DNA from 4 places in the Fusibacter sp. A1 genome. Region 4 is predicted to be linked to each of the others. Evidence: riboswitches for the same ligand, from Rfam matches in the RefSeq annotation. Region 4 holds a riboswitch; each other region holds the start of a gene.
The links. Region 4 has a riboswitch for cyclic di-GMP ahead of DWB64_RS02195 (response regulator). Riboswitches for the same ligand answer to the same signal wherever they lie in the genome.
Positions count from the first base shown of each region.

Region 1 (5,739 bases), on a different contig from region 4:
GTCGATAAATCCGGGGAATACGAGTTTTCCTGCTGCGTCGATGACTTCTTCGCGCGCTTTGGGCTTTATGTCCTTAGCGATTTCAGTGATTTTATCACCTGTCACCCGTAGATCGGTTGTTTCTAGAATTCCATTTTCAATGGTGTAAAGTGTGCCGTTTTTTATAAGCATGGTAAAACCTCTCTTTTAATCTTTCTACAGTATAGCATAAAAAGGGCACATGATATGATTACATGCGCCCTTTGATCGTCTGCCTCATCTGCTTGAAACCCATAATGACAATCCAAACGTAGGCGATTGTTTTTGGAATCATAAGCATTCCGATCCATGAATAGGTTTTTGCCCAGAGTACGACGGGAACATAAAACCCGAAGGACAGTGTGATGGCGAGCCACATGAACTTGAAAATAAGATCGCTCTGTTTTTTAGCCTGCTGATAGAAGAGCACGAGTATGATTGCTCCCATGATGGCAAATGGAAGGTTTCTGTAGATTCCCCAGCTAACCGGTTGATAAAAGTTGAACCAGTCATTCTGTGGGAATAGGCAAAGAACGATTCTAATGACAGCAAGTGAGTAGATAGTCATTGAAAGGGTCTTTGACTCCTGTACCCGGTATTTTTCAATCCAGATTCTATAGAGTATGACATAAAAAACGGTCATGGTGATCGAGGTGACGAACTTACCAAAACCAAGTGCTGTCGCGTTTGCTTCTAGACCGGTTGTGAAGAGTGCGTAGGATCTTGGTACAAGATGAAAGGCGTCACCAAAACCGAGAAGCAAGGTCATCGCACCGAATAGGCGATTCATCTTGTTTTCTTTGGTATGGCTTAACATGATAAGACCTAAAGTAATGACTGTTGAAAGGTAAAGTACATTAAAAATGGTTTCCATGATTGCTTGCATAAGAGCTCCTTTTATACTTAAATTACACAACAGTGTGTAATTTAAGTATAAAACTCTAGATACCAATTGTAAAGACCCTTCTTAGTGAAAGAGTAGGTGGTAATTCAATCAAGGAAATATCCCATTAAGGCCGACAAGACGTTCAGAAAATTGAGAAAGGTTCAAAAAAAAAAGCAAATCCCTAACAAATTAGTGTTTTTAATGCTTAAAAATGAGTTATACTGTACGGGAGTCCAAAATCGAATAATGAGCAAATCAACTGAAAGGTTGAGACGCAAAGCCATGGGTCTAAGGTGTTTAAGCTATGATTGCCAGGTTGCCGTTAACTATAATGATGAGCAGCCTAATTGGCTGCCTTTTTTGTTTTAAAGGGTCAATGATTGCGCGATTCGGAAAGTGTGATAAGAAAATGGATACACTAAAAACAAGCGGGAATCGGTTACGACCGATTGTGTGTAGCGGGAGGATGTAATGCGTAAAGTCATTCATGTATTTTTGATACTTTTACTGGCCAGTTCAGTAACTTTTGCAGCTGGTAGTCCATCAAATTGGTCGAAAGAGTCACTTGATTCCTTGTCATCGTATCAAGTGTTAAGGGATTCTGCATTTGACAACTATCAAGGTGATATCACTAGAGAGCGATTTGTGTATCTGTCGGTCAAGCTTTATGAAGAGATCACCGGAACTCAGATTGTGGTCAATCCCGAAATAAAGTTTACCGATACGACAGATGAAAACAGTTTAAAAGCTGCGACAATTGGAATCACTACAGGTGTGGGTGACAATCGGTTTGATCCGAGCGGCTCACTGACAAGAGAGCAGCTTGCGGTATTCATGGTGAGAACCCTTGAACTAGCTGGAATCGAACTTGCAGAGGGAACCGTACTGTTCGAAGACCATGCTCAGATCAGCTCATGGGCACGGTCAGCAGTGTATAAGGCGAAAAACAACGGCATACTTTCCGGAGTAGGAGACAACAGGATCGCACCAGGCAGTCCCACAAGCGAAGAACAATCCTTGGTGGTATTCAAGAGGATATTGGACGCCCATAGTCCTAAAACCTATGGTGCAAGCCTTCCTGTTGTAGAGAAGAAAAAGCTTACAACTACTGAAATTGCGTCGCTTTCAGGTAGCCTAGTCAAGTTACATGTAAAAACCTACACGGGAGAGAACTACTTAGGCAGCGGATTCTATTATGAATCAGGTAAAATCGGAACAAATCTTCATGTGATCGACCAAGCGCAGACCATTGAGATAGAACATGAAGATGGTTCCATCTATAAGGGAAACGTCTACATAACGGGGTATGACATCGATCTGGATTTAGCTGCGCTACAAATTGAGGACACATCCGTCACACCGCTAACTGTAAAACAAGAACTTGATTTACAAAAAGGCCAGAAGATCTATACGATAGGCAGTCCTCAAGGGCTCATCAACACCTTGTCTGAAGGAATCATTAGTTCGATAAGGGAAGTAATCATTCAAATTACAGCACCTGTGAGTCCAGGATCTAGCGGTGGTGCTCTATTGGATGAGTATGGTGAGCTAATCGGAATCACAACTTTTTTAGTTGAAGGTCAGAACCTTAACTTTTGCGTACCGGTGAACTTGTTCACTTCGATGGATAAATCCAAAATGCTCACTATAGATGAGTTTACAGCACTAACCAATCCACAGACTAAAGCACCGACGAATGTGACCATAGCGGCACTGTCGAATACATCTATTGAAGTGACATGGGATAAGGGTGATGCGGACTATTATATGGCCTTTTTAGGAGTAAAAGGTAATGAATGGGCGGCAATCAACAACGAGGCGGGCGAAAACTACTGGGTGCTCGAGGACGAGTTAATTGATGGATTAACCGTGGAAGGTATTCATTCTGATAGAGAAGTCAAAGTTGCTATCTTAGCGGTTAAGGATGGAGTCGCATCGCAATATAGTTATTCCGAGGTGCTAAAGCTTGAAGCCTTCAACTTGTATCAGATACAGGATGGTCTCAAAGAGGAATACGGTGTCATCACTCTTGGAGAGGAAGAGATCCATATTAAAAGGTTTCACATTGAAATCTTTGAATACATGCGAACCAAAGAAGTAAGCATTGTTGCAAACATTGCTGATGACAGCGTAGAGAACTTCATGCGTCTGTTCGACGAATATGAGTTTGAGTTAGTGGCTTTAGGAGCTCAAATCGCAACTGAAATCGAAATCGAAACAGGTATATCGACATCGCTTACTATGAAGTACTATCGCTTTAGCAGCGAGAAGCCGACAGGATTCGGTAAGAACCTTTTGGAATATGATTATCTAATGTTTGATCCCAATGAAGAAGAGTGGCATCTTAGCTATCCTTTCTTTGAGGTGACCTCGATCAGAGACGATGGTTCGTTTGGTTATTCGAAGTGGAAATAAGCGAGCTGGTCTAGGGGGAAGATTAGATCAAAGGTGATGGTTGTCACCATAAAAGAATACTGCTACTGATGTGAAGTTCTCTTTCTAACCCAAAGAGAACTTTTTTACTTTTAGCATCCTTTTTCCATTAATGAACTTCCTTATATTAAATTATTCTTAAATTCCACTCATCTGGGTATTGTTTTTTTATAATAAAGAAAAGCGGACAGAAGATAAGGAGGTCTACGGATCGATATGGATAAAAAGCGGATCGCACTGATTATGACAGCGGTTTTAATTGCACTAATGGCAGGTATTTGGATGCTAAACAGAGAGAAGGAAGGCACTGGGCAAGAAGTGCAAATCGAATTGCCGCCTGATAGGGTGGATATTAGCAAGGAAGCGGTTGACATCCTGAGCGTCGAGGCCTTGGATGCAGTTGACGGATTGATCAGTGAGGATACTTCGTTCTTGGTGACCGCGGACACAGAGATTGACGACGGGTATCTTGCAACCTTCTTGTCAATCACTCCGGCAGTGGAGTATCAGGTCGAACGCACAAGCGACTTGAGTGTGCTGATCAAGCCCGTTGAGCCTCTTGACGCCGGAACGGTCATTAAGTTCAGGCACAATAACAAAACCCGTACTGCAGGCTGGTCTTTTGAAGTCGGCGGTAACTTAAAGGTGGTTGGGACCTATCCGGCGAGGCATTCAAGCAGTGTTCCGCCTAGTTCTGGAATAGAAATCTCGTTTTCGCAAGTAATTGACGAAAGCATTTTGGAGTTCATCACAATAGAACCTGAAATTGAATATTCCCACAGAATCGACAAAAATACCTTGATCCTGATGCCTACTTCGCTTGACTTAGGATGCACCTATCAGGTGAAAGTAAGGGACGGGTTTATAAGCCAGGTCGGTAGTCTCTTGGCGTCCGGTTACGCGTTTGACTTCACAACGGGAGAATCCGGAAATTTCGGATATGAACAAGCGAAGATGAGTCTTGTTCTTGAAGGAGATGCTGCCGTGCTCGAGGTTCCTTACGAATGGATGCCCTCGCCTGAATCGGTTCAGCTTTACAGGATGGATGAAGAAGGCTACCGGAAAGCCACTGCGAACTACCTAGCAGACAGTAAGTACTATTCGCATCCCGGCAAGCGAATGGATGAATCTGTACTAGAGCCTATAGATGGTGTTGAAGTCAGCGCATTTGAGAGGAGCTATTCAATCTTTGGTGTCCTAGACGGACTCGACAAGGGGTATTACCTTGCCAAGTTCAGTGCTCGTTCAAACACGTACTATCAGTTTTTCCAAGTAACGAATCTAAACATCTATATAGAAAGCACGGAAGATGACGCCCTGCTATGGTGCATCGATACTGAAACAGGTCAAATGATAGACAGCGCTAAAATAATTGTAGACGGAGCGCTTACAGGTGAAACCGGATCTGATGGAACAGCTTATGTCGAACTTGACTCTACAGATGCTGCTATAGTTGTGGAGACAACAGATGAGCGTGTCCATTTGCCTTATAGGTTCAATCGGAACTACTACTGGTATGATTACTCCTCAAGTAGTGATAAGAATGAAACTCCAAAGGGGCACTATTTCCTTTACTCGGACAGATCGGTATACCAGGACGGCGATATGGCATCCTTCTTTGGCATGGTCCATCTTTTAGGTCAGGAAAACCCGGCGTCTGTGGAGCTTGTACTCTTTAACGACCATCGTGAAGAAGTGGATAGGATGACATCGCAGGTGAGCGACTTCGGCACTTATGGCGGTAGTTTTGAGCTGAATAAGCGTTCGGAGTACAGGTATGAACTGGAGGTGACTGCTGGTGAGGTTGTACTCGACACACTAAGTGTCGGAATTTCAACCTATGTGAAACCCGAATTCATCATCACAACCGAACTTGAAAAAGAAGTGCTGGGGCCAGGTGAATCGACAAGACTCTATGGAACGGTGACCTATTACGACGAAACTCCCACAAGCCTTTTTGAACTGAATACCTACAGCGGAAAAGGCTACTGGGAGCGTGAGTTGGGATCTGAGAAGATCGTCACCGACACGACTGGCAGTTATGATATCCAGTATACTCCCAAGTACTGGTACGAGACTTCAAAACCCTTTATGTTTATGGTAGAAACCACGAATAAGAAGGCTGAGAACACGGATGTAGCTGACCATGACATGGTGCAGATTTTTCCATCTGAGATTATTCTTGATGCGACCAGTCAGGTAAATGAGAATGAGGACCAGCTTATAATCGAAGTTACCAGCCATAAGCTGAAACTTCCTACAAAGCAGCTCATGACAGACGACAGCAAACTCTATTCAGGAGAACCGCTTGATATTCCAATACACGTGATAGTTGAAGAAACCTACTACGAAGCCATAACGCTAGGCACAAGTTACAATCCGCTGACTAAAGAAATGGAAAC
Region 1 is NZ_QQWI01000001.1:218,158-223,896, reverse strand. Features, by position in the region: gene DWB64_RS00930 (amidohydrolase) at 1-171, opposite strand, end outside; gene DWB64_RS00925 (hypothetical protein) at 230-904, opposite strand; cyclic di-GMP riboswitch class I at 1,144-1,228, shown strand; gene DWB64_RS00920 (trypsin-like peptidase domain-containing protein) at 1,376-3,319, shown strand; gene DWB64_RS00915 (Ig-like domain-containing alpha-2-macroglobulin family protein) at 3,554-5,739, shown strand, end outside.
Region 1: it holds a riboswitch for cyclic di-GMP, as region 4 does, so the genes downstream of both, DWB64_RS00920 (trypsin-like peptidase domain-containing protein) here and DWB64_RS02195 (response regulator) in region 4, are expected to answer to the same signal.

Region 2 (5,739 bases), on a different contig from region 4:
CCGATCGGCGATCGTCCTTAGGAGTTCGGTTAAAAACACCTGATTCTCTGTACAGAGTCTTAGGATCGCTTCTTTAGTAATCACTAAAAGACGCGTCTTTGTCTGAGCGGTCACCGTCATCGGGAAAAACGGTTCTGATGAAAACAAGAGGTTTCCACCAAGAATCTCATAGTTTTCAAAGGTTCCGATTTGCAACTGATTTCCGTTTTCGTTGATGCGGTCGACAGATACGGTACCGTCTATGATGATTTCAAAGTGCGTGCACCGTTCACCTTCAAAATGGATGACTTCATTTTTAAAATAAACTTTGTATAAGTAGTCGGTGGTATCCAACTGTTTTTGAGTGATGAGTTCTTCAACGGTTTCTAATAAGATCATGTTTTTCATGAAAACCTCCTAATGTGTTACCATGGTAACAGATTGATTGTCTTCATTGTACTATCATTGGTATTAACATACAAGAAAGAGTACATTAACATTTATAGGAGGAAACAATGGATATCTTAACAATACTGTTTTGGGTGATCACTGGTAGTTGGATGATTTGGTCGCTCTTCAAGGACAAGAAAAAAACACTTGGCACCATGAAAAAAACAAAAGCCAAAATGGGAAGCATGATGGGCGAAATCGTAGCGATTATTTTTCTTATCGGTCTGGTGCTGGCGTGGATACCGCCGGAGCAAATAGAAAAAGTGCTAGGGGCTTCAACCGGATACCTATCGACAGTCCTTGCGGCGTTAATCGGAAGCATCACGCTCATTCCAGCTTTTGTGGCTTTTCCACTGGTGGGATCTCTTGTCGATTCGGGTGCAAGCATCGTACCTGCTGTGGCATTTTTAACCACACTTACGATGGTTGGCGTCATGACCTTTCCTATCGAAAAAAAGGCGTTCGGACTTAAGTTCACCCTGATCAGAAACGGTTTCAGCTTTGTCGCAGCGCTTGTTATCGCATTTGCAATGGGGGTTATCTTATGATGAAACTTAAAAAACTACTTAATAACAAGGCGTTCTTACTTGTCCTTTTAGGTTATGGACTCACCATGTTCATTGATCCGTCAAGGCTACTACTCGCCCTAAAGGGTAGTTCATATTACTTGATAGAAATGGTTCAAATCATGCCGGTCGTATTCATGCTGACCGTATTGATTGAAGCTTGGGTACCCAAGCATGTGATATCCAAGAGCTTAGGACAAGATGCCGGATTCAAGGGAAACCTAATGGCTCTTCTTTTAGGCAGCATCTCGGCAGGACCAATCTACGCGGCGTTTCCGATCTGCAAGGCCCTTTATAAAAAAGGTGCGACCATCGTGAACATCGTAATCATCTTGAGCGTATGGGCGGTCATCAAAGTACCTATGCTTGCCAATGAAGCCAAGTTCTTGGGCGGAGAGTTCATGACGGTAAGATGGATCTTAACGGTAGTTTGCATACTGATCATGTCATACGGCGTCGGATATTTTGTCAAGGCGAAGGACTTTGCAGTCAAGTTAACCGTGCAAGAAGAGGAGATTCAGGTGAATTGATCCTTTGATTAAGATTCCCTTAGAGAACAATTAAGAAAGAGTGTAGCTACTTGAATTCGATTTATTCTTGTAGGATACTAGACTTAACAACATGTTTATGAAGGGGGTTTACTTATGAAAGGCAATTTATTAGGAGTTATTCTGGTCGGAATCGGCCTCGTGTCGTTACTTGGAAACATCGGATTTTTAGGTGATGAGCTATTTCTGCTGTTTGTATCGGCAGCGTTCTTCCTTGCTTACTTCGGTGGTAAAGGTAAACGTTCATTAGGTTTTTTAATACCGGCAATGCTGATCGCTGGGGTCGGAGTATTTGCGAATATCGAACCTATTTTAGGTGTGATGGAGGGTCCTGTATTCTTCTGGATGATAGGAGCGAGTTTTGCAGGCATCCACGTCATTCATAAAGCGAATGGGGGCACGTTCAAATCGACAGCTTGGGCCATGTATCTAGGACTAGGACTTGCGGCATTCGGCGTATTCGTATTGACAATTGAAGTCATGTCCTTTGAACCCTTGGCAAGACTCATCAAGTTCATCTGGCCACTCGCCCTGATCGCAGGCGGTCTGTTACTCATAAAACGACATAAGACGATTGAGAAAGAACCCTTTTAAGGTGAATTGAAGATCAAAACAGAGATTACAAAAAGTGATCTCTGTTTTTTTATTTGAAAAAACATTGGAACCCCACGCATATTAGTGTTTTTTTGCTGAAAATATGTGTTACAGTATGAACTGTACTTAAATGAATATTGGCAAATCAACTGAAAGGTTGAGACGCAAAGCCGTGGGTCTAAGGTGTAAAAGCTATGATTGCCAGGTTGCCGTTATAAAGATAATAATGATGAGCAGCCGTATGGGCTGCTTTTTTTGTGGGCAAGAATGTTAAAAACAAGGAAAACTACTAAGAGGAGAAGAAAATGAAAAAATCAATGGTTATTGTGGTACTGGTAATTGGCATCGCTCTAGGCGGTGATCTGTTGCAAATCCTGTTCGGAAGCGCTCTACTATCAAATTGGGGTAGCGTGATCCTGACTGGTCTGCTTCTTGGAATGCACATGGGGAAAAAATACGCAGGCAGGTTGGATACAAAACAGTTCATCGATACCTTATCGCTGATCGGTGCGATTACAAAAGTTGTGATCACTGCGATAATGACAAGTCAAACGACGCTTCTCGCACTAGTGCTGATCGCCTTTTTGAATGTGGTGGTCATCAATATTGCGCTTAATGTTGGATTTAAGTTAACAAAGAAAAAAGAACTGTCTTAAAGGTGGGGCAGTTGATGAGTAGACAAGTAGTGAGAGGTCAGTGAATGTGTTAGTTGTCAGGAGGATGTATGTTTTTGTGAACTCATAAACCCTCATACAATAAAATAAGGTATATGAGTTACAAGCACTTAAACGTATTTTAAACTACAAAAATACAGGCAGTGGGCGTTTCAGAACACAAAACGTTCTGAAGTGGTGAAATACTTCGTACATTTTTATAATCGTTTATTCCAATTTTGATAACTTAATCTGTGCTAAACTAAGTTATCTAGTATTTAAAGGAGGTCGATGACAATGATAAAAAACAATAGAACATTCAAACTACCATCGACAAATGGTGTCGGTGGCTTTTAATTATTTTGGAGGCTTATTTGACAGATTATCAGAATGAATGGAAAGGCCGTGTGATTGCATCGCATGGCAAATTGGTTACGTGCTTAATTAATGACGTTGAAGTGAACTGTGAGGTTGCGGGGTCGTTTTTCAATCAAGAGGTAATTGATCTACCGACGGTTGGCGATTGGGTGTTTTGTGATCGTGATTCGGATAAGAACGGACGTGCGATTGTACACCGTATTGAAGAGCGAACTAGTGAGTTTAGCAGAAAAGTTGCTGGTGGTAGGCTTGATAAACAGGTGATTGCTGCTAATATCGATACGATCTTCATTTTGATGTCACTGAATCACGATTTGAATTTTTCAAGACTTTTACGTTATGTGACCATTTCAAAGAGTAGTGGGGCAAATGTTGAGGTCGTGCTTACAAAGTCCGATCTGATGCCCGAAGCGATTTGGGTGGTTGAAGATATCAAGAGTCAGTCGGGTATTGAACATGTACATGTCATCAGTGTACTGACAAATGACGGCATGGAAGAGCTGAAATCAAGAATTAAACCTGAGCAGACCATAGTTTTTGTCGGTAGCTCGGGGGTTGGAAAGTCGACGCTTACCAATACGCTTCTTGGCGAAGAGGTCATGAGCATTGGCGGGCTTAGAAACGACGACAGGGGTAGACATACCACCACGCACAGGCAGATGCTCAAAACAGAAAGTGGAGCTTGGCTGATTGATACTCCAGGTATGCGTGAGATTTCGTTTATCGACCAAACGGATGGTCTGAGCGAAGCATTTAGCGATATCACAGAACTGATCGACAAATGCAGGTTTAATGACTGCTCTCATAAGAACGAACCCGGTTGTGCGATAAACCATGCACTTGATAGTGGCGAGCTGTCGGAGTGGAGGTTTGCTGAATATTCCAAGTACCTGAAAGAAATGGCTTTTTTTGAAAGTAAAATGAGAAGGAAGCTGAATAAAGATAAAAAGAATAAAAAGTGAGTTGGAAGCCTAAGGATTCAATTTCTTGGGCTTTTCTTTGTTTTAAGTACACTACCTATTAGAAGTAACTTTCTATTTTATCTGAACAATGATACAATCAAATAATGAGACTTTATAGATGAAAGAGAAGGAAATATGGAACAAACATTTAAGGAATTAGGCGTATCAGAAGAAATTTTAAAGGCACTGAAGGAAATGGGATTTGAACAACCGACAGAAGTTCAAACGAGAACCATTGGACCTATAATGAATAAAGAGGATTTGATCGTTAGGGCGAAAACAGGTAGTGGTAAGACCGCTGCGTTCGGTATTCCTATGCTTCAGTTGATCGACGGAAAGTCAAAATTGCCTCAAGGGCTTATCCTGACTCCTACTAGAGAACTGGCTGTACAGGTTAACGATGAGGTTAAAAGAATCGCAAAGCATCTTCCTCTTCGTGCCACGGCTGTTTATGGGCAACATAACATGAATACCGAAATGGATGAACTTGAAAAGGGTATTTCACTGCTTACAGGTACTCCAGGTAGGGTTTATGACCATATCAACCAAGGGAACTTTAGAACCAATGAAGTTAAGTTCTTAGTGCTTGATGAAGCGGACAAGATGCTGGATATGGGCTTTATCGACCAGGTGGTTAAGATTATCAAGGCGCTGCCTAAGGACAGGATTACTTTATTGTTCTCAGCGACAATGCCATTTGAGATTCAGAATATCTCTTGGGAATATATGAAAAACCCTGAGACGATTGAAATTGAGTCGGATACAAAGACGGTGGATTCGATCCATCAAACCTATTACCGCGTGGAGCATCATGAGAAGCGCACCCAGATGCACAGGCTCTTGATGGTCGAACAACCGGATTCGTGCATGATTTTTTGTAACACGAGAGCCATGGTTGACCGCGTCAATGAGTACTTAGAAAGAAAAGGCTATGCTACAGAAGCCTTACACGGCGCTATTTCGCAGGCTAAAAGACTTAAGACGATCAACCGTTTTAAGACGGGGGCCTTTAAGATTTTAGTCGCGACCGATGTGGCAGCCAGAGGAATACACGTGGACGATCTGTCACTTGTAATCAATTACGATATTCCTGTTGAAAGGGATAGTTATGTTCATAGAATCGGTAGAACCGGTCGTGCCGGTAACGGTGGACGCGCACTTACTCTTGCTACTGCTGAGGATATCATGAGCCTTTATGAAATTGAAGAGCACATCGGTGCGATGATTGAAGAAGGCGAGCTTCCTACAGACCAAGAAGTCAGAGCGTCAAGGACTGCAGCCGAACTTAAACTGTTCGGTCCTAAGAAGTCACCGAGAGAACACACTGCAAAACGTGTTCATGCGTCGCCTGCTAAGGAAAAGTATAAGAAGGCAGAGGCAAAACCTATTAGAAAAGCGACTGTAAAACCAGCAGTTGTGAAACCTGTTGTTGTTAAACCGGTTGAATACAAACCGGCAGAGGCAAAGGTGGCTGCTTCTAAACCTGCAAAAACTTACGAGTACAAAGCGGGTAAACCTGCTGTAAATAAGCAAACTTCGGTAACATCTGATAAGAATAAGGCAGTCAAGGCTTACTCAAAGGATGAAGTGGCAAAAGTGCTTGCCAGTT
Region 2 is NZ_QQWI01000008.1:4,782-10,520, reverse strand. Features, by position in the region: gene DWB64_RS12205 (Crp/Fnr family transcriptional regulator) at 1-387, opposite strand, end outside; gene DWB64_RS12200 (permease) at 495-977, shown strand; gene DWB64_RS12195 (permease) at 974-1,525, shown strand; gene DWB64_RS12190 (hypothetical protein) at 1,640-2,137, shown strand; cyclic di-GMP riboswitch class I at 2,267-2,351, shown strand; gene DWB64_RS12185 (hypothetical protein) at 2,443-2,793, shown strand; gene rsgA (ribosome small subunit-dependent GTPase A) at 3,165-4,130, shown strand; gene DWB64_RS12175 (DEAD/DEAH box helicase) at 4,266-5,739, shown strand, end outside.
Region 2: it holds a riboswitch for cyclic di-GMP, as region 4 does, so the genes downstream of both, DWB64_RS12185 (hypothetical protein) here and DWB64_RS02195 (response regulator) in region 4, are expected to answer to the same signal.

Region 3 (5,739 bases), on a different contig from region 4:
CGGAGCCCTCTTGATGGAATCCGAACTCATAAAAGCGGACTGGGCATTTAAAATGCTTGTTCAAGAAAAAGAAGTAGACGGCAAGCTGCAGGCAGGTGATTACATGTTGTCAAAGGCGATGTCTTCTGAAGAAATCATCACTAAGCTTGCAAAAGGAGAGGTATATATCGAAACATTCAAGTTTACCATTCCAGAAGGATATGAGTTTTCGATGATCGTCGATAGGTTGGAAAAAGAAGGTCTGATTGATAGGGATGTCTTTATGGACCTTGCCGAAAACTATGAATTTGACTATAGATTCATAGAGCCAGACAGAACCTATAAATTTAGGTTAGAAGGATTCTTATATCCAGCGACCTACGAGTTAAGAGCTGGTAGTGACGAACTCGCTATTTTGAAAGCCATGCTGGACCAGTTTGACAAAATCTATACAGATGAGTTTTACAAACGCACGTTGGATCTTGGTTTATCGATCAATGAGGCAATCACTTTAGCTTCTATTGTTGAAAGGGAATGTAAGGTCGAAGAGGAGCTTGCTATTATTGCGAGTGTGTTTCACAACAGACTTAACATCGGCCAAAAGCTGGAATCTTGTGCTACGATCCAGTACGAGCTGCAAGAAAGAAAAGATAAGATACTTTTCGCTGACCTAGAAATCGATTCTCCCTTCAACACCTATATGTACACAGGTTTACCACCTGCGCCAATCGCTTCACCTGATAAAGAAGCAATAAACGCAGTGCTTTATCCTGCGGATACCGACTATCTCTATTTTGTGGTATCTGGTGACAATGATGGTAAACATAGTTTTAGCACGACTTACAATCAACATTTAAAAGCAAAGGCTGAAGCTGAGCAAAAATTAGGGCAGTAGGTGCAAAATGAGCTATATCGACGATCACGTCTTAACTTATGTAGATAAAAAAATGAATTACATCGAGCCTCAGCTTGTCGCAATCAGAGAACTTGGGCTTAAAGAAAAAGTGCCGATCATCACCAATGATGCGGCTGCTTTTTTGCGTACACAAATCATCTTAAAAAGGCCGACACGTATTCTTGAGGTCGGTACCGCCATCGGATTTTCAGGCAGTCTGATGCTGTTGAACTGTGGTGCCCATTTGACCACGATAGAAATCAGTGAAAAAAGCTACGAAGTCGCGCGTAATCATTTTAAAAGTTTAAATCTGACGGACCGTGTACAGCAGTATTTAGGCGACGCATCAGAAGTGATGTCGACGCTAGTCGAGCAAGGTCAAACGTTTGATTTTATATTTATAGATGCTGCCAAAGGGCAATACCTTGATTATTTTCACAAAGCTGAAAGGTTGGTCGCATCCGGGGGTATGATACTGACGGATAATGTACTTTTTAAAGGAATAACAGCGGGGCTTCCATTTGCCAGAAGGCAAAAGACGATTTATACCCGTTTGAACGCCTTTGTAGATTATACGTCGAATCACAAGGGTTTTTATAGTTCATTAATGACCGTTGGGGACGGCATTATGCTCTCAATCAGAAAGGATTAACCATGAAAAAAATTGAATTGTTGGCACCTGCGGGTGACCTGGATAAACTGAAATTTGCAATCAACTATGGTGCTGATGCGGTTTATATCGGCGGAGAAGTTTTTGGGCTTAGAGCAAGTTCGAGAAACTTCAATGAAGAGCAAATGCTTGAAGGGATCGAATACGCCCATTCAAGAGGAAAAAAGGTCTTCCTTACACTAAATATCATTCCTCATAACGAAGACTTGAACGAGCTTAACCATTATATTGAAATGATAAAAGACATTCCTTTTGACGCGTTCATTCTGTCCGATCCCGGAACGTTTATGTTCATCAAAGAAAAAATGCCTGATGCCGAGATTCACTTAAGCACTCAAGCAAACAATACCAACTACATGAGTGCAAGGTTCTGGCACGAGCAGGGGATAAAAAGAGTCATCCTTGCGAGAGAACTTTCATTTGAAGAGATAGCTGAAATTAAGGAAAATACACCTGATACCTTAGAACTGGAATCCTTTGTCCATGGAGCCATGTGTATTTCCTATTCGGGTAGATGCTTGATATCCAACTATATGTCAGGAAGAAATGCCAACAAAGGCGAATGTTCTCATCCTTGCAGATGGAAGTACCACTTAGTCGAAGAAACAAGACCTGGCGAGTATTTCCCGGTTACAGAAGACGAAGGCGGGACCTACTTCTTCAATTCGAAAGACCTTTGCATGATCGAGTTTATTCCAGAACTCATCAACTCAGGACTTGACAGTCTTAAGATCGAAGGTCGCTCGAAGAGCGTGTACTACGTAGCGAATGTCGTGCGAGTCTATCGCGAGGCGATTGATACGTATTATAAGGATCCTGAGAATTATACGTTTAAGAAAGAATGGATCGATGAGATTGAAAAGGCGAGTCATCGTGAATTCACAACAGGTTTTTATCAAGAAAAAGCAGGTCTTGAATCGCAGCTTTATAGTTCGAGCGCTTACATCAGAGAGTATGATTTTGCAGGTGTTGTAAAATCATACGATGAATCGACAGGACTTGCTGAAATTGAACAGCGTAATAGAATTTTTATCAATGATGAGATAGAAATCATAGGACCTGATTATTTTGGGTATACCCAAGTGATTACAGAAATGTATGATAAGAATCATGCGCCAATCGAAGTAGCTCCACACGCGCAGCAAACAATATATATTAAAATGGAGCAACCTGTCAAACCGCTTGATATCATTAGAAAACAAAAGGGAGAATAACACATGAAACCACTCGTGATTGGAATAACCGGAGGTTCTGGTTCTGGAAAAAGTACAGTAGCTAAATCAATTTTTGAATCTGTACCCGAAAAGAAGATCGCCATACTGGAACAAGATGCCTATTATAAGGATCAATCTCATTTGTCGATGAGTGAGCGTATAAAAACAAATTACGACCATCCGCTTGCTTTTGATACTGAGCTTTTAATCGAGCATATCAAGACGCTAAAGGCCGGAAAACCAATCATGAAACCAATGTATGATTTTTCTGAACATACTCGCAGCTCCAACCGTTTAAAGGTTGAACCGCGAGACATCATCATCGTAGAAGGCATTATGCTGCTTGAGGATGAAAGACTTAGAGAGCAACTGGATATTAAGATCTTCGTCGATACCGATTCCGACCTGAGAATCGTAAGAAGAATCAAAAGGGATATCGAGGAACGTGGAAGAACGCTAGACTCTGTGATTCACCAATACATGTTGACTGTTAAACCGGCTCATGAGCTCTTTATCGAACCAAGCAAGAAATACGCTGACATCATCATTCCAGAAGGTGGATTCAATAGAGTAGCAATCGATGTAATGGTTGCTACAATCAGAACTCAGTTGATGAAATCAATATAAAAAGGATTTACTTAATGTATAATTTGTTTTATACTGTAAGTAGTTAAATATCAAACAAATATTTAGGCAAACTACGTGAAAACGTAGGACGCAAAGCTTGAGTCTAAGGCGAGTTCGCTATGATCGATCGGCTGCAGTGTTATTACTGCAGCCGATTTTATTTTTTGCGTCATTTCATGGATAAAATGGTTTATTTTTACCATTTGAGTTGTAAGAAAGATGCAATAGCATTATAATTAGAAGTACTTATTACAATTAAAACATAATTCATCGGGGGTTCAACTTTGATCTTAGCAATCCTATTCATTGGTGTATACGGAATCGTAATCGGCAGCTTTTTAAACGTTGTGATTTATAGATTACCGCTAAATAAAAGCATCGTCGCTCCAAGGTCGCAATGTGGTAGCTGCCATACAGAACTAAAACCTTTAGACCTAATACCTGTTTTTAGCTATTTGATCTTTAGAGGAAAATGCAGACACTGCGGTCAGCCGTATTCCATTAGATATCCTTTAATTGAAGGCTTGAATGGAATAGTCTATATCATTGCATATATGGTATATGGATTATCCCTAAACTCCTTTATAGTAATGGTATTATCATCTATGCTGATATGCGTCACGTTTATCGATATCGACCACAAGATCATACCTAATTCCTTAAACTTGAGTATCGGTGTACTAGCTGTAATCAACTTGATTGTTGGACAAATTTCTCTTAGAATGTTTCTTTTGGGAGGACTTTACGGTGGTGGATTCATCTTATTTCTGGTTGTGGTTGGAGTATTCTTAAAGGTAGAGATCATGGGTATGGGTGATTTGAAGCTGATGTTTTTTTCAGGTCTTCTTATTGGTCCGATTGCTGTTATATCAGCCTACTTGATTGCCTTTACGACATCCGGCATATTTGTGAGTGTACTACTACTGTTTAAACTAAAAAAAGTAAAGGATGCAGTCGCGTTTGGACCTTTCTTGAGTCTAGGCATTCTACTTTCAGTATTGTTTTATCCAACGATCTTACAAGCTATTTTATAACCTTGATAGGGGACATATATGATTAAGAAAAAAAGATTAGGCGACATATTGATAGATCAGGGTTATCTTACACTAGACGAACTTCACGAAGCCTTAGAAGAGCAAAAACAACATAACTTGAAATTAGGAACAGTTCTATTAAACAAGCACTTGATTACAGAAGCGCAGCTTTATAGCGTTTTAGAGCTTCAGTTCGATATTTCTTATGTCGACCTGAATTCCTATTACATAGATCCTAAGGTACCAAAAATAATAAATGAAAGCCTAGCGCTCAGACATCAGGCGTTGCCGATAGGTTTTAAAAACAATCGATTGGTCGTTGCAATGGCAGACCCTCTTGATATGATAGCAAAGGATGATATCAGAATTGCCTCAGGTCTTGAACTTGAAATTGTGATCAGTCCAAGCAAGGATATCGAGCAGCTTATCGAGAGATACTATGATTCGGCAGACGATACTGAAAAAGCAGCCGAAGAATACTCAAAGCTGATCGATAGCGACGGCGACGACGTTGTGGTTGAAGATGAAGGCGTCACAAATGCACCAATGGTTCGCCTTGTAAACGGTATCATCAGCCAGGCGGTTAAATCTAAAGCCAGTGACATTCACATAGAACCATTTGAAAAACAGGTGCGTATCAGATACCGTATCGATGGTGAGCTTAGAGAAATCATGAGTCCAGGTAGACATACCCACCTGGCGATTGTGACCCGTATTAAGATAATGGGAAAAATGAACATATCCGAACGTAGAATTCCTCAGGATGGACGTGTGGAAGCGATTATCGACGGACACCCTATTGATATGCGTATCTCCGTACTACCAACCGTATATGGCGAGAAAGTGGTAATCAGACTACTTGACAGAACCAACGTGGTGGCAACAAAAGAGCAACTTGGTTTTTCTGAACACAATTTGGATAGATTAAATAGAGTACTTAAGGTTCCTGAGGGTATCATACTTGTAACCGGGCCGACAGGCAGTGGTAAAACAACTACGCTTTATGCCATTTTAAAAGAACTGAACAGAATCAACCGAAACATCATCACCGTTGAAGATCCTGTTGAATATCGTTTAGAAGGTGTCAATCAGGTGCAAGTCAATAATAAGGCTGGGCTATCGTTTGCTAGCGGTTTAAGGTCGATTCTACGGCAAGACCCGGATATCGTAATGGTCGGTGAGATCAGAGACGCAGAAACCGCAGAAATAGCTATCAGAGCAGCGATCACAGGCCATATCGTCTTGTCTACACTTCATACGAACGATACGGCAAGCTCTGTTACAAGGCTAGTGGATATGGGCATAGAGCCTTTCTTGGTT
Region 3 is NZ_QQWI01000005.1:295,808-301,546, reverse strand. Features, by position in the region: gene mltG (endolytic transglycosylase MltG) at 1-874, shown strand, start outside; gene DWB64_RS09045 (O-methyltransferase) at 882-1,526, shown strand; gene DWB64_RS09040 (U32 family peptidase) at 1,529-2,758, shown strand; gene udk (uridine kinase) at 2,762-3,385, shown strand; cyclic di-GMP riboswitch class I at 3,441-3,524, shown strand; gene DWB64_RS09030 (A24 family peptidase) at 3,670-4,419, shown strand; gene DWB64_RS09025 (GspE/PulE family protein) at 4,438-5,739, shown strand, end outside.
Region 3: it holds a riboswitch for cyclic di-GMP, as region 4 does, so the genes downstream of both, DWB64_RS09030 (A24 family peptidase) here and DWB64_RS02195 (response regulator) in region 4, are expected to answer to the same signal.

Region 4 (5,739 bases):
CAGCAAGCATGCCATCACCCACTATGAGGTGATTGAACGTTTGCAGTCCTATACGCTGATCAGCTGCAGGCTGGAAACAGGAAGGACCCATCAGATCAGAGTGCATATGGCGAGTATCGGCCATCCGCTTCTGGGTGACCCTTTGTATGGGGTTCGTAAAGAAAAGATGAAGCTTTCAGGGCAGCTCCTGCATGCTGAGACCTTGGGTTTCGATCATCCGACAACAGGAGCCCGAATGGTGTTTCAGGCGCCGCTGCCTGAGCGATTTGTAAATATACTAGAAAAATTGAGGTAGACAAATGGACTTTAAAGCTCAAATACTCGATGAAAAAGGAATAAAGCGTGCTTTGACAAGGCTTGCTCATGAGATTATCGAAAAGAACAAGGGCGTCGACGACGTCGTTCTCGTCGGTATTCTTTCCAGGGGTGTGCCGATCGCCTATGAGATTGCCGATCAAATTGAGAAAATTGAAGCGGTCAAAGTCTCGGTCGGCTCGATTGACATCACCCTCTATAGGGATGACCTATCGGAAGTCTCAGAAGACGCCATCGTTTCAGAAACGGCGATCGATGTAGATTTGAAGGATAAGACCGTCGTGCTGGTGGATGATGTTATTTACACAGGAAGAACGGTCAGGGCGGCGCTGGATGCCGTCATCGACAGGGGAAGACCCAAGTCGATCCAACTTGCCGTCTTGATCGATAGGGGCCACCGTGAACTCCCGATTCGTGCCGATTACGTCGGGAAGAATGTTCCGACAAGTAAAAAGGAAAATATTCACGTGAAAGTCAAGAGTATCGACGGCGAAAACGCAGTCGAGATTTACGAGTAGAAATAGGATCTGAACCCAATAGAAAAGCACTAAAGTCTTCTGACAAGACTTTAGTGCTTTATTTGACTTCAAAGCGTGATTGCGACTGTGACTTAATGATGGAACGATTGATTTCAAGAATCTCTTTCAGCGTATGGACTATTTCCTCCTCGTACCAGATGCCGATGTGACGACTGAGATCATCAAGGGCATCCGAGGGGCTCATCGGCGACTTGTATGGTCGCTTGGACACCATCGCGTCGAAACTGTCGACTACCGCTATGATCTTGGCTTCAATTCTTATTTGATCATCTTTAAGACGGTTGGGATATCCACTGCCGTCAAGACGTTCATGATGCTGCAAAACGATGCTTGCGATCTCTTTGCTGTCTATGGTTTTCAGTATTAGGTCATGCCCGTCCTGCGGGTGCTTTCTCATGATCTCGAACTCCTGATCAGTGAGTCTCGACGGTTTATTCAAAATCACATCAGGGATATTCACTTTTCCTATGTCGTGAACTTTTGCCGCATGACCTACATTGTGAATTTCCTTATCGGACAATCGCATCATTGTCGCAATCTGAACAGCCAGATTGCCGACAGCGTTGCAGTGGTATTCCGAATAATGATCTTTGGCTTGAATCTGATGGATAAAATGGTAAATCTCATTTGTGGTGCTCGCCTGTTGGGTGAAAAACTTCGATTCTCTGATCATAAGCAATTTTGTCGGAGTGATGACGCTTAAATGATGGGTTTCTGTCAGATTCTTGAATGTGATGCGTTGACCGCTTGTAATCACTTTTCTCTCGTTTGTATGAAAAAGAGTGCCTTCTTGCACAATGATGACATTAAGCGCATCTTTCGATTCATAGGGCTGACAAAGAATCGATTTACCGGCGTGTATGTTCGATTCGAAAATTTCTATGTTGTCATCTTGAACCAGTAGTTTAAATGTACCGGCAAGATTATCAAAGGTTTGAATACTCTCGCATTCCTTATAGGTTAAGAATCCATTCATAATTGACCTCTTGGTTGTGCAAGTGAACAATAGGTTCACAAGTGAAGCGCATGGAAGGCTTTGCTTTGCCGACACGTTAATCTACCATGCTATTCTGCCATAAGTTGTAAGTAAGCAATCGGTAACTTAATAAAAATACCATACTAGGAATAATTGTCAAGGGAAAACACCTTATTTTGTAGGAATCAAGAAGAAGCAGATGCTAAACATAGCGGACCCTGACTTGCGATCAAGTACGCGGCATGGTGGCTTTGAAATAAAAAAGACAAAGTTCAGGTGAACTTTGTCCATAGTAAATTGCTCGATCGTGAATCTTTAACCCAAATCAATTTGCCATGCTGGCGATTTGATTGATCTTTGAAAGCACCTCATCCGGTGTGAACGGCTTTGTGATAAAGTCCTTCGCGCCTTTTTTAATGGCTTCGAGCAGAAACTGGGGCTGACCGCATGCGGAGACCATACATACTTTGACGGATGGATCGACTCTGATCAGCTCCTCAAGGGCCTCGATACCTGTGACCTCAGGCATGGTGATATCCATGGTGATGATATCCGGCTTGAGTTCGTGGTACTTTTCGATAGCTTGTGCTCCATTTGACGCTTCCCCCACCACGTTGTATCCGTGGCTTACAAGAATGTTCTTAAGCATCATCCGCATGAACGCTGCATCGTCCACAATCAATATGTTTTTCATTCTTACCTCCATCTTGACATAAAAAAAACATCCCGAAAAGACGTCAGTATTTCGGTAGCTTGACGATCATAGATTTCTCCTTAGACTCACAGCTTTGCGTCTTCACCTTTCGATGAGTTTGCCTTTTTCATGTATTCAGTTAAACTTATAGGTATAGGGTACTATCCTTTGGAAGGCTTGTCAATGAATTGTCATGGTGCTCTAAATAAAAATTTATTGATATGGCTTTGATAGTTTATTCGATGATGAAGTTATTGGGTATGGATTGGATATACCGCCTTAGGAGGTGACCGCGTGAGAGTCTTCTTTGCGCTTACGATAACACAAGCATGTAAATATAAGCTGCATGACGCCTGTAGAAAAACGACAAAGGACTGTAAAAGGGGTAAGTTCACAAGCTGTGACAACCTGCATCTGACACTTGCCTTCATCGGTGATGTGACAGACGATGAAGTTGAGAGGCTCAGCGTCCTGCTTGATGAATTCGATGTTTGTAAGCCGGATCTCGTGGCAGCTTCCTTTGGCCAGTTTCATAAAAAAAACAAAAAAATTCTGTGGATAGGAGTTGAAGAGAATCAGACGCTCCTTCGCTTGCAAGGTGAGTTGAATTTCAGACTCAAACAGGCGGGTTTCAGAGTAGAGGCGATGCCTTATGTTCCCCACATCACATTCGCAAGAGGTGTGGTCCTAGACGAGGATGTATCCATGAGACACTTCAGCCCCATTGAAGTAACGATCAGCTCCGTCGCGCTCATGGAAAGCGTGCGTGTGGATGAAAGGCTGGTCTATAGGGTGGTGAAAGAAAAAGGTTTTACAGACAAGTGAAAGAACCGATTTAGGGTGTGAGACTTGAAAAGCAGGTAAACACCATTAACATATCAAGGGAGGATAAACTTGAAGATCATTGAAGAAGTAAAAGACCTGTATCAGATTATTGAGCTGACACCGTTTAGAAAAACCGAAGGTGTCATGTTCGACTTGTTTCCACTCGACGCACTACCTAAGATCGATTCAATCGACCGTGTGCTCCATCAAAAGGATGCGGTATCGCCGGGTCCTACGATGGGTGTTGCGAATCCCTGGTACATGCACCCGGATCAGGCGGACAACCTCATCGTCCTTTACGGCAAGCGAGAAGTGGAAATTTACACGAAAGAGCATGGACGGGTTGAACACTTTACCGTCTTACCCGACAAGATCTATAAAAACGACAAGCTGATATTTGAAGGCGGAGCCGTACTTGTATGGCCGCGGCACGTATTCCACAGGATAAAAAGCGGTACGCTGGGGTCTGCATCCATCAACTTCGCAGTCCACTACGAAGGATTCGATATCAAAACGAACTTCAACATCTATGACCTGAACACAGAGACAGGGCAGTACACGCTATTGAGAGAGGGTTACAAAGACCAGTTCTAGAATAGGGGCATGTCAAAAAAAAGAACTGGAAATACCCTTGACATTATTACTAGTTAGTGATATATTTAATCCATGGAAAACAAACCGAGCAAATACGGAGCAGTAAGTGAATTGAATTTAAAACTGGTGGTAGCACTGCACAGGACGATTCAAAACGATGAGAGGTCCTTGTCGGCACGACTTTCAGAATATGACCTTACCCTATCTCAATTCGGTGTGATGGAAGCTTTATATCACAAAGGCCCGATGAAGATATGCGAGATCATTGAAAAGACGCTGTCTACAAGCGGCAACATGACCGTTGTAATCAAGAATCTCGAAAAGAGAGGCTACATCAGCCGGGATCGTGACGATGAGGACCGCAGGGCATTTGTGATCAGACTTAAGGAAAAGGGGCGGACCATTATCGCCGAAGTCTTTCCCAAGCATCTTGATGACCTAGAAGACGAGTTTTCGAATCTGAATATCGAAGAGAAGAATGAGTTGCTCTCCCTGCTTAAAAAAATGAATGGTGTTGTATAGCACCACTTTTTTTAAAGATATATCACTAATTAGTACTAAAAACCCGTATTTGATTCGTCAACCAACATCAATAGGAGGATTCACCATGAAAAAAGTATTATTTATAAAAGCAAATCCAAAAGCATCCGCACATTCCTTTAGTCTGGACGCAAGTGAGAACTTCATAAAAACCTATCAGGAAATCAATCCCACGGACGAGGTGGTGGAACTTGACCTTTATAAGCTCGATATTCCATTTATCGATGAAGATGTCTTTAACGGATGGGGAAAACTGGGCGAAGGAGTCGACTTTAGCGATCTGACAGATCAGGAACAGTACAAAGTGGGAACAATCAATCAGTTTACAGAACAGTTTATGGGTGCAGACAAATACGTCTTTGCCACTCCGCTTTGGAACTTCTCACTGCCACCTAAGATGAAGGTCTACATCGACACGCTGATGGTCGCAGGAAAGACATTCAAGTATACTGCTGAGGGTCCTGTGGGACTGTTAAACAATAAGAAGGCGCTTCATGTGCACGCATCGGGCGGAATTTATTCAGAGGGTCCCGCAAAGGCCATGGAGCACGGGGACAGCTACTTGAAGACCGTCCTAGGATTCATGGGCGTCATGGACATCGAGTCGGTGCTTCTTGAAGGTACAAACATGGCCACAGACGGCGGCGCATCCATCAAAACGGACGCTGCTGAAAAACTGGAACAGCTGGTGAAAAGTTTTTAAGGGAAGTGCGATCATTAAAACCACACTAAGAAGTTCCCATAACAATGCATCACTCGGCTAATCATCTTTAGTGGTCGTCTAGCTGCTGGGTTTCATTTGAACATGTATTTTAAGGCGCTCCGCTCCAACTGCAAGGAAACCTTTTTAGGTGATAAAAGGTTTGCCTTGCAGTTGGAGCGGAGCGTCTTTTTTGTTATATGCAGTTGTTAAAGATAAAAAACTTTTCAGATAACTTCAAACGTGATATAGTGTTAGATTGGTAACGGTAGTTTTGTTGATTACGATAATTGATTCATATAGATGATAATAGAGTACAGTTAATTGGCACGACGCTTGAAGTTGAGGAAGAGGAATGAAGATGAGTGATAAAAACACACAAAAGACAATAGAAGTGATGAAGTTCAAGGACTTCGAACTGGACAATCAGATCAAAAGGGCCCTTAGCGAACTGGGTTTCGTTTATCCGCTGGAAGTGCAGCAACAGACGATTCCTAAGATACTTGAAGGTGTGGACCTGATCGTACAGTCTCAGACGGGTAGTGGTAAGACGGCA
Region 4 is NZ_QQWI01000002.1:45,458-51,196, forward strand. Features, by position in the region: gene DWB64_RS02180 (RluA family pseudouridine synthase) at 1-295, shown strand, start outside; gene pyrR (bifunctional pyr operon transcriptional regulator/uracil phosphoribosyltransferase PyrR) at 300-833, shown strand; gene DWB64_RS02190 (HD-GYP domain-containing protein) at 892-1,830, opposite strand; gene DWB64_RS02195 (response regulator) at 2,156-2,524, opposite strand; cyclic di-GMP riboswitch class I at 2,575-2,657, opposite strand; gene thpR (RNA 2',3'-cyclic phosphodiesterase) at 2,819-3,349, shown strand; gene DWB64_RS02205 (hypothetical protein) at 3,419-3,943, shown strand; gene DWB64_RS02210 (MarR family winged helix-turn-helix transcriptional regulator) at 4,016-4,465, shown strand; gene DWB64_RS02215 (FMN-dependent NADH-azoreductase) at 4,551-5,186, shown strand; gene DWB64_RS02220 (DEAD/DEAH box helicase) at 5,545-5,739, shown strand, end outside.